3 regions of the Rhizobium sp. SVR5-9E genome follow, and region 1 is predicted to be linked to each of the others. Evidence: predicted binding sites of a transcription regulator. Region 1 holds the regulator's gene; each other region holds the start of a gene.
The links. Region 1 encodes LexA, which represses DNA repair genes until DNA is damaged. Its sites were predicted from a motif close to TGTTCNNNNTGTGTTCNG; they were not measured.
Positions count from the first base shown of each region.

Region 2: a site for LexA is predicted at 1,706-1,723, ahead of dnaE (DNA polymerase III subunit alpha). Genes of this name have one in related genera too.
Region 3: a site for LexA is predicted at 2,117-2,134, ahead of ACPYOJ_RS02290 (ribonuclease T2 family protein). Genes of this name have one in related genera too.

Region 1 covers NZ_JBNDHS010000005.1:7,357-10,632, reverse strand. The annotation lists gene ACPYOJ_RS04440 (VOC family protein) at 1-811, opposite strand, end outside; gene lexA (transcriptional repressor LexA) at 1,018-1,734, shown strand; gene ACPYOJ_RS04430 (ComEC/Rec2 family competence protein) at 1,715-3,276, opposite strand, start outside.
Region 2 covers NZ_JBNDHS010000029.1:19,524-22,799, reverse strand. The annotation lists gene dnaE (DNA polymerase III subunit alpha) at 1-1,481, opposite strand, end outside; gene ACPYOJ_RS15345 (hypothetical protein) at 1,790-2,365, shown strand; gene ACPYOJ_RS15340 (ABC transporter ATP-binding protein) at 2,382-3,065, opposite strand; gene ACPYOJ_RS15335 (lipoprotein-releasing ABC transporter permease subunit) at 3,081-3,276, opposite strand, start outside.
Region 3 covers NZ_JBNDHS010000002.1:209,689-212,964, forward strand. The annotation lists gene ettA (energy-dependent translational throttle protein EttA) at 1-1,249, opposite strand, end outside; gene ACPYOJ_RS02290 (ribonuclease T2 family protein) at 1,362-2,102, opposite strand; gene ACPYOJ_RS02295 (alpha/beta fold hydrolase) at 2,253-3,182, shown strand; gene ACPYOJ_RS02300 (DMT family transporter) at 3,198-3,276, shown strand, end outside.

The DNA of each region.
Region 1 (3,276 bases):
TGATGCGTGTATAGGTCATCCCGTTAGCAGCCAGAAGGGCCTCTGTCACGGTAATATCTCGGGTGCGGAAAACGATGGCGCTGCCGCGGAGCCCCTTGTCGGCCAACGGCTGTGCGACATCGAAATAGGCTTCCATCCCCTCCTGAGACAGCAGACTGATTTTGACGTTGGGAGTTGTGACTGCGAGGCCGAAACTGGTGCTCTCTACCTTTGCCCCGGACGCCGCCAGTTGGACGAAAGAGCCAAACGCTTCTGGCTCCGGCGCGCTTAGCACGACCTCCCGAATACCGGCTACGCCATTTTCGTGTTTTTCCAGCGCGTCATGGTTGGCGGGAAAGGCATTGATGCGCTGGCAGGCAAAGAGAAAGAAATCCGGCGCCCTGAGATCGGCCGCAAAAGCGAGCTTGAAGGCGCCGGTCGATTGCGAGCCATCCGGCATTTCGATCGGACGCGAAAACTCCAGCATGTCGCCGCCGCTCTGCCTGGCATTCATGAAGGCAGAATGATCGGCGTCCGCATCCTCTGTGCTAAAAGCGACCGCAGAAAACCCGTCATTGCCGCACCGGAAGCGAAAAGCCTGGTCGCGCGCCACAAAAACATTGCCCCCGCGCACGGATGTTTCACATTTCTTCGCATTCTCGATACCAAGCGGCTCGAGATAGGTCTTGTCGGCAAAGAAGATGCAAGCGTTCTCCGTTCCGAACGGGTGGCCGCCCTCTGGCGCAATGGTAAATCCCAGCCTTCCCAGCCGCTCGCGCGCCAGGTCGATGTCCGTGACCGGTAGGACAAGGTGATCCAGTGGATGAGGCATCGGGCGCGTCTCCATTTTTCCAGTGCTCCAGATTTGCGCGGCCTGTTCCCCCGATGCAAGCTGCAAGCGGTGACCCGGCAAACAAAAAGTCCCAAAATGAATGCACTTCAGAAAAAGTTTTACCGAAATTTAGGTACTTGCGGAACACATATGGAACATATAGTGTCTGTTCTGGCTTTGTTTCACGAATCTGGGGTTAAACTTCGATGCTGACGCGCAAACAACAGGAGCTTCTCCTCTTTATTCATGAGCGGATGAAAGAATCCGGCGTCCCGCCATCCTTCGACGAAATGAAGGATGCGCTGGATCTCGCCTCCAAATCCGGCATCCACCGCCTGATTACGGCGCTTGAGGAGCGTGGTTTCATTCGTCGCCTACCGAACCGGGCTCGCGCACTTGAGGTGATCAAGCTTCCGGAGGCCTACAGCCCGAGCATTCAGCCGCGCCGCGGCTTTTCGCCAAGCGTCATCGAGGGTAGCCTCGGCAAACCGCAGCCGGTAGCAGCCCCGCCGAAGCCGGCGAACGAAGACAACAACAGTGCTGTTTCCGTTCCCGTCATGGGCCGCATCGCGGCCGGCGTGCCGATCTCGGCAATCCAGAACAATACCCACGACATCACCGTCCCCGCCGATATGCTGGGGTCGGGCGAGCACTACGCACTTGAGGTCAAGGGCGATTCGATGATCGACGCCGGCATCTTCGACGGCGATACGGTCATTATCCGCAATTCAAATACCGCAAACCCCGGCGACATCGTTGTCGCACTGGTCGATGACGAGGAAGCGACCCTCAAGCGGTTCCGCCGCAAGGGAGCCTCGATCGCGCTTGAAGCCGCAAACCCGGCATATGAGACACGTATCTTCGGGCCGGACCGCGTCAAGGTTCAAGGCAAGCTCGTCGGCCTCATTCGCCGCTATCACTAACCGGCAACGCATCCCCGGCAAATGTGCCACTGCGCCAATCATAGGCGCGGTGCCGGCTCCAGGGGCGGTCGAGTGTTTCGAAAGCGGTTGTGACGTCTGCGGCGCCGTTTCCAAAGCGTAACTCGACGGCGCCGGTTTTCCTCAGGGTTTCGCCGGTAAACAGCATTGCTCCGGATCGGCAGGTGCCGGACCGCAGCTTGACCGGCGTCACGACGATATCCGCTGTGTCGCAAGCCGGGCCGAAATAGGCCGCATTTTCGATCACTGCGAGGATGGAGCCGTTCTCGAGCTCTGCCGTGCACCAGGCTTTTTTGACGCAGGTGAAATGGCCTGCCGAAGCGGCGTTCCGCATCGCATCTCTTGCTTCTTCCTGTTGCGTCGGAGAAAGCCTCAATCTCTCCCCGTCTTTTGCCGAAGGCGGGGCCGAGGCGGTATCAAGCAATTTTGGCGGCCGGTGGTCATCGATAACCAGCGCTCGTTTCCACTGGTCGAAAATGAAATCCGGCGGGCGTTCGCGGTTGGAGGCGAGAGCGGATTGCCTGACGATTGCAACAAGACTTCCATCTTCGGCAATCACGACATCTGGCGCGGCTCTACCGGGCATGAGCGCAACGGCAAGCGTTGAACCGGCGATGATCGCTGTTCCCATATGCCTAAGCCGGGTGCGCAGCAGCGTGAGCAGCAGGAAGCCGGCGACCGCTGCCGGAAAATACCAGCCGGGCAGCCTGCCCACGCCGATGTCGCCGCCCCAGGACGACACCGTCTTGGCAACCGCGATTACGAGATCGAGACCGAAACCCACCACCTTCCACGGCAGCACGTCTAGCCCGAAGGGCATCAGCAGCATGGCAAGCAGGCCTGCAGGCATGATGACGAAGGAAATGATCGGCATGGCCGCGAGGTTGGCCGGCAGACCGTAGGCCGTCAGCCGGTGGAAATGCTCGATCGAGAACAATGCTGTCGAAAAGCCGCCGATGACGGATGTGAGCAGGATTCCGCCGAGAAAACCGGAAACGGAAACCAACAGCCGAAGCGATCGCATTTTTGAAAAAGGGCTTTCGCGCATCGGCCGCTCCTTCCAAAGCGCATATCCCGCGACCAGCGCCAGAGTGGCGGCAAAGGACATCTGAAAGCTCGGACCCATGATTTCGGAGGGCGAGATTGAGATGATGAGGAGTGCCGAAAGCGCGACATTGCGGAGGCTGATGGAGGGCCGGTCGAAGAAGACTGCAACCAGCATGATTGCCATCATGATGAAGGCGCGTTCGGCCGAAACGGCAAAACCTGAGATCAAGAAGTAGGCCGTCACCGCCGCCAGAGCACCCGCCGCCGCAATCTTTTTCGTCGGATAGGCCTGAGCGACACCCGGAAAGAGGCTGAGTATCGAACGGAATCCGACAAAGAAAATACCCGCCGACAGCGCCATGTTGAGCCCGGAGATTGCGATGATATGGGCAAGACCGGACTGACGGAGTGCCTCTGTCGTCTCGCTGGAAATTGCCCGGCGCTCGTCCGTCACCAGCGCGGCGGCAAAAGCACCGG
Region 2 (3,276 bases), on a different contig from region 1:
GTCGGATTGGCCGGGTTGTTCGGCACCAGCTTGCAGATCTTGTCGACCTGGCCATAGGGCATTTCCAGCACGCGGCCGACGTCGCGGAGAGCGGCACGTGCCTGCAGCGAACCGAAGGTGATGATCTGCGCCACCTGCTCGCGGCCGTATTTCTTCTGAACGTAGCGGATCACCTCTTCGCGGCGGTCCTGGCAGAAGTCGATGTCGAAGTCGGGCATCGAGACGCGTTCCGGATTGAGGAAGCGTTCGAAGAGCAGCGAGAAGCGCAGCGGATCAACATCGGTGATCGTCAGCGCATAGGCGACGAGCGAGCCGGCGCCCGAACCGCGGCCGGGGCCGACCGGAATATCATGCTGCTTGGCCCATTTGATGAAATCGGCAACGATCAGGAAGTAACCCGGAAACTTCATGCGCTCGATGACGCTCAGTTCGAATTCGAGCCGCTCCCGGTAATCCTTTTCCTCGTAGCCCGCCGACATGCCGAGCGTCGCAAGGCGCATGTCGAGCCCCTCTTCCGCCTGGCGGCGGAGTTCGAGCGCCTCAGCGCGTTCCGCCTCCTCGGCATCCGCCGTCGCGCCGGTGAAGCGCGGCAGGATCGGCTTGCGGGTCTTCAGAATGAAGGAGCAGCGGCGGGCGATCTCGACCGTGTTTTCCAGCGCTTCCGGCAGATCGGCAAAGAGCTTTGCCATTTCGGCGCGGCTCTTCAGATAATGATCGGGCGTCAGGCGGAAGCGGCTGTCGTCGGAAACGATGGCGTTGTGCGCAACGGCCATCAAGGCGTCATGGGCATCATAGTCGTCGCGCGTCGGAAAGAATGCCTCGTTGGTTGCCACCAGCGGCAGGTCGTGATCGTAGGCAAGCCCCACGACCCTTTGCTCATGGCGCTTGTCGTAGGTTCCGTGGCGCTGCAGCTCGACATAGAGTCTGTCTGCGAAGAGGCGCTTCAGGGTGAGCAGCCGGCTCTCGGCCTGTGCAGCATGGCCGTGCTTCAGCGCCATGTCGATGGGACCGCCGAGCGCGCCTGTCAGCGCGACCAATCCCTCGGTGCCAGCCTCCTCCAGCCAGGACGCGCGGATATGGATCGCCTGGTTGTCCTCGCCGCCGAGGTAAGCGCGGCTGACGAGATCGACCAGCCGCTCATAGCCTGCGGCGGTTGCGGCAAGCACGACGATCGACGGCAGCTTGAGCAACGCCTGCTGACCGCCGCGCTTCTCGGTCTCCAGTCCGTCTTCCATGTCGATCGACAGCTGGCAGCCGATGATCGGCTGCAGCCCCTCCTCCATCGCTTTCTGCGAAAACTCGAGAGCGACGAACAGGTTGTTGGTATCTGTGATGGCGATCGCCGGCTGGCTGTCGCCGGACGCCTTGTAGAGGATTTTCTTCAGCGGCAACGCGCCTTCGAGGAGCGAGTAGGCGGAATGAACACGCAGATGGACGAAACCCGGCGTACCGCCGATGATACCGCTCTCTGCATCTGCCATGTCATGCCCTTTCAATCGCCCGAATGAATCGGCTGCATTGTCGAGGTTGCCGGCAGCGATGTCCAGAAGTAGTCCCCTATTCGGGCTGTATGAAGTTATACAGTCCCCTCAAAAAATTACATTGACATCAGAATCAGCGAGAAGCTGGCTACGAACATTGCGATGGAGGTGAATGCTGCGATATCACGGATCAGGTCAGTCATTTGGCTCTCCTTTACTTGTTATGTTTTTACTTTGTTCCGCTATTGTTCTGGTGTCAACAGGAATCTCTTCCGTTTGGTTAACGACGGAAGGCTGGAGAACAAATCATGAAGATTGTAGTTACCATTCTTTGCTGGGCGTTCCTTGCCACTGCTGCCTCGGCTGAAACGATCGATCCCGCACGCATCGTCGACGCCGCCACGGGTGACTGGGATCAGGATGGCCTGCAGGACCTCGCAGTTCTGGCGGCGGCTTCGGAAGACGGCGGCGAGATAGGCATCTACATCTATCTTCGAGACCAGGATCATCAGCTCCTGCGGCTTGCCGTGAGCGCGCCTGGCAAGATCTGGGGCAGTGCCGACGCTGACGGCGTGTTCGGGCAGGAGCCGTCGGTCAAGGCAGCCGGCAAGTCGTCGATTGCGATCCACTCACAGAACAGCGCGATGGGCCGCGATCGTTGGGATCAGACATTGACGCTTGCCTATCGAGACAAGCAATTCATCGTCGCCGGCTACACCTATACGCATTATGACACGCTCGATCCCAATGCCGGCGGTTCCTGCGATTACAACGCCCTGACCGGAAGCCTGCAGAAGGACGGCAAGAGCGTTAAGGCCGCGCCGAAGACAATCGCCATACAGGACTGGACCGACGAGACCGGTCAGGCTATCTGCGGAAAGTAGACCTGCTGCGCGTCTCTCAGAACTCGACGAGCTTGCCCTCGCTGATGGTCACGCGGCGGTCCATGCGGCGGGCGAGTTCGTGATTGTGCGTGGCGATCAGTGCCGCGAGTCCGGACTGCCGGACGAGCGCCTCGAGGGCGTCAAAGACGTAGCTCGCGGTTTCGGGATCGAGGTTCCCGGTCGGCTCGTCGGCCAAAAGCAGCGCCGGCGCATTGGCGACGGCACGCGCAATCGCGACGCGCTGCTGCTCGCCGCCCGATAGCTCGGCTGGCCGGTGGGTGCCGCGATGGCCGATGCGCATATAGTCGAGCAGCTGCGTTGCACGTTCGGCAGCCTCCTTGCGCGGAAGGCCGGCGATCATCTGCGGCATCATGATGTTTTCGAGCGCCGAGAATTCCGGCAGGAGGTGGTGGAACTGATAGACGAAGCCGATCTCGCTACGGCGGATCGCGGTGCGCTTTTCATCCGACAGTCCTTCGCAGGCATGGCCATTGATCATGACTTCGCCGGCATCGGGATGTTCCAGCAGCCCGGCCACGTGCAGCAGCGTCGATTTGCCCGTCCCCGATGGGGCAACCAGCGCAACGATCTCGCCGCTATGAAGGGCAAAATCGGCGCCCTTGAGAATGCTAAGCAGCGTTTCGCCCTGGCCATAGTGACGCTCGACGCCGGAAAGCTTGAGAACGACGTTCCGATTCATTGAAATCAGCATTCCTTATTCGTAGCGGAGCGCCTGCACCGGATCGAGCCGAGATGCTCGCCAGGCCGGGAAAATGGTCGCAAGGAAGGAGAGCGTCAGCGCCATGATGACGACGGAAAGCGTTTCACCGAGATTCATCTCCGCCGGCAGCTGGCTGAGGAAATAAAGCTGCGGATCGAAAAGCACCGTGCCCGAGACCCAGGAGAAGAAT
Region 3 (3,276 bases), on a different contig from region 1:
TCATCTCGTACTTGCCGAGCTTGATGATGTCGTTGCCGCCGGAAATCTCTTCCCAGACGGTCTTGCCGCCGTCGAGCGAATCGCGGCTCTGGTCGACGTAGCCGAGATGCACGGTATCGCCAATGCGGACGTTGCCGGAATCTGGCGTTTCCTGGCCGGTGATCAATCGGAACAGCGTCGTCTTGCCGGCGCCGTTCGGGCCGATGACGCCAACAATGCCACCCGGCGGCAGCTTGAAGGTGAGGTCTTCGAAGAGGACGCGGTCGCCATAGGTCTTGGAAATGTTCTCCACCTCGATGACCACCTGCCCCAGGCGTTCGCCGATCGGGATGATGATCTGCGCGTCGCCGGGACGGCGATCCTCGGCCGCCGCGACAAGTTCGTCATAGGCGCGTATCCGCGCCTTCGACTTGGCCTGGCGCGCCTTCGGGCTGGCGGAAATCCATTCCTGTTCGCGGGAGATCGCCTTCTGGCGGGAGGCTTCTTCGCGGCCTTCCTGCGCCATGCGCTTCGCCTTCGCCTGGAGGTAGGCCGTATAGTTGCCTTCGTAGGGAATGCCGCGGCCGCGGTCGAGTTCGAGGATCCAGCCGGTGACATTGTCCAGGAAGTAGCGGTCGTGGGTGACCATCAGGATGGCGCCCGGATATTCGCGCAGGTGCTTTTCGAGCCAGGCGATCGTCTCGGCGTCGAGATGGTTGGTCGGTTCGTCGAGCAGCAGCAAGTCCGGCTGGGCAAGCAGCAGGCGGCAGAGAGCCACGCGGCGCTTTTCACCGCCCGAAAGATTGTCGACCGGCGCATCGCCTGGCGGGCAGCGCAGCGCGTCCATGGCCATTTCGACTTGGCTCTCGAGGTCCCAGAGGTTCTGGCTGTCGATGACATCCTGCAGCTTGGCGCCCTCTTCGGCCGTCTCGTCGGAATAGTTCATCATCAGCTCGTTGTAGCGATCGAGGATCGCCTTCTTGTCGGCGACACCTTCCATCACATTGCCCATCACGTCCTTGGACGGATCGAGCTGCGGCTCCTGCGCCAGATAGCCGAGCGTTGCGCCTTCGGCGATCCAAGCCTCGCCCGTCCATTCCTTGTCGAGGCCCGCCATTATCTTGAGCACGGTGGACTTACCGGCGCCGTTCGGGCCGAGGATGCCGATCTTTGCATCGGGGTAGAAAGAAAGGTGGATGTTTTCCAGCACCTTCTTGTTGCCATAGGCCTTGTTGAGGCCGGCCATGTGATAGATGAACTGACGTGCCATTATGCGCTGCTCCGGGCGGAAACTTGAAAACCGTGGCCGCTATGTAGGCGAAAGCCGGCGCCCGGGCAACGCCGAAACCGGCTTCTCTCGGCATTAACGGCAGTCTTTTCCGTCAGAACCCCGCGGCGTCAACGACGCCTTGATCGCACCCAAAGGAGGTGTGGCCGGCACTTTGAATGAGTTTTGCAAGACCCGCGCCGGCTTTCTCCGCCGAACCCGCATCCTCCGACAAGCCGATCGTCAGTTCGCTGATCACGCGCACGCCGCCCGCGCGGCGGCAGCTCATCTTGGCGCGCTCACCCGCTCCCGCACCAAAGCTCTTGTCGAACGCCGCCTTGATCTGATCCGCCTTGAGCGTCTTGCCGACATTTTCGGCAAAAAGCTCGCGCACAGCCGAACCGTTCAGATCACCGATCAGGCGGGTCGCGACGCCGAAGTAGTCGTCGGCGCTCATCTTCGCGCAGGTACCGTGCTTCGTCCATTCGTGGCGCTCGAGGCGCGACTGCGTTCCGGGCATCACCTTCGCGAGTGTTGCAGTATTCTCAGGCGTCAGCTTGACCTCGGGCAGCTTTTGCCAATCACCGTCCTTGTCTGCCGCCTGCACGTCCTTCGAGACGCCACAATAGTTCTGCCGTAGCGGCCAGAGACCATGCAGCGAGAAATTCGTCGCGTCGAAGCGCTCCTTCGTCTGGCTGCTGCATTCCGGCTTCTGCTGATTTGTCTGGCAGAATGCCGGCTGCCAGCTTGCGGCCAGAATGAAGCGTGTCCTCCCCTGTTCCTCCTGAGCCAGCGCCGCACCGGCAACGACCAACGACACGAGATACGCTGCAAAACACAGAAAAACCCTGCTCATCACGCTCTCCAACAAAGAACATTACAGGAACAACTAAGCATGAAGCCAAACTGTCTGCAACCCTGAATCGCAAGGAAATGCACCGTAAAATCGATGGGCCATGTTGCATTTGCCGGGCGATCTGCTCTGTTGCCGCCAGGAGCATAGAAAATGTATTTGCAGACACAATGGCTTGAGGCGCCTGAAACGGCGCTCGCATTTCATCATGAGCCAGCCAATGGCCAGCCGCGCGGCATTCTGCTGATTTTGCACGGCCTGGCCGAGCATTCCAAGCGTTACGCAGGCTTTGCAGCCGCAATGGCCGCGCGCGGCTATCACGTCTACGCCCATGATCACCGCGGCCATGGCGCAACGGCGGCAAGCGGCGCTCCGATCGGCCAGTTCGCGCGGCGTGACGGTGCAGACCGCGTCACCGCCGACGTCGCAGCAATGCGCGATCATGCGGCCTCGCGGCATCCGGGCCTGCCGGTCATCGTTTTCGGCCACTCCATGGGCGGGCTTGTCGCGCTGAACACGGCAATAACCCATCCCGAAAAATTCAACGCGGTTGCCGTGTGGAATTCGAATTTCGCGGTTGGTCTTGCAGGCCGCGCCGCCCAAGCCATCCTGCTTGCCGAAAAAGCCCTGAAAGGCTCGGACGTTCCAAGCGGGTTTTTACCACGACTTACTTTCGAGACCTGGGGCAAATCCATCCCCGGCCAGCGGACGGCATTCGACTGGCTTTCTCGCGACCCTAACGAGGTCGACAAATACATCGCCGATCCGCTTTGCGGCTTCGATGCCTCCGTTTCGCTCTGGCTCGACATCTTCGCCCTCACCTTCCGCGCGCCGCAGGAGCAGCATCTGGACAAGCTGCCCAAAGACCTGCCGATCCACCTCGTCGGCGGCGGCGAGGATCCGGCGACCGAGCGCGGAAAAGCAGTGATCTGGCTGGCGGACCGATTGAAGCGCCACGGCTTCTCCCGTATTAGCACTCAGATATATCAGGACATGCGGCACGAAACCTTGAATGAGATCGGTGCCGAAGCTGCAATTTCCGCCTTTGCCGATTGGTGCGATAAAGCAACCGCAAGGTCCTGACGAAAGGACCTTGGAATGAGCAGCGCCGCGACGACCACAAATGTCTCCTCCGAAGTAACAATGGGCCTGCTGCTCATGTTCCTTTCGGTGCTCG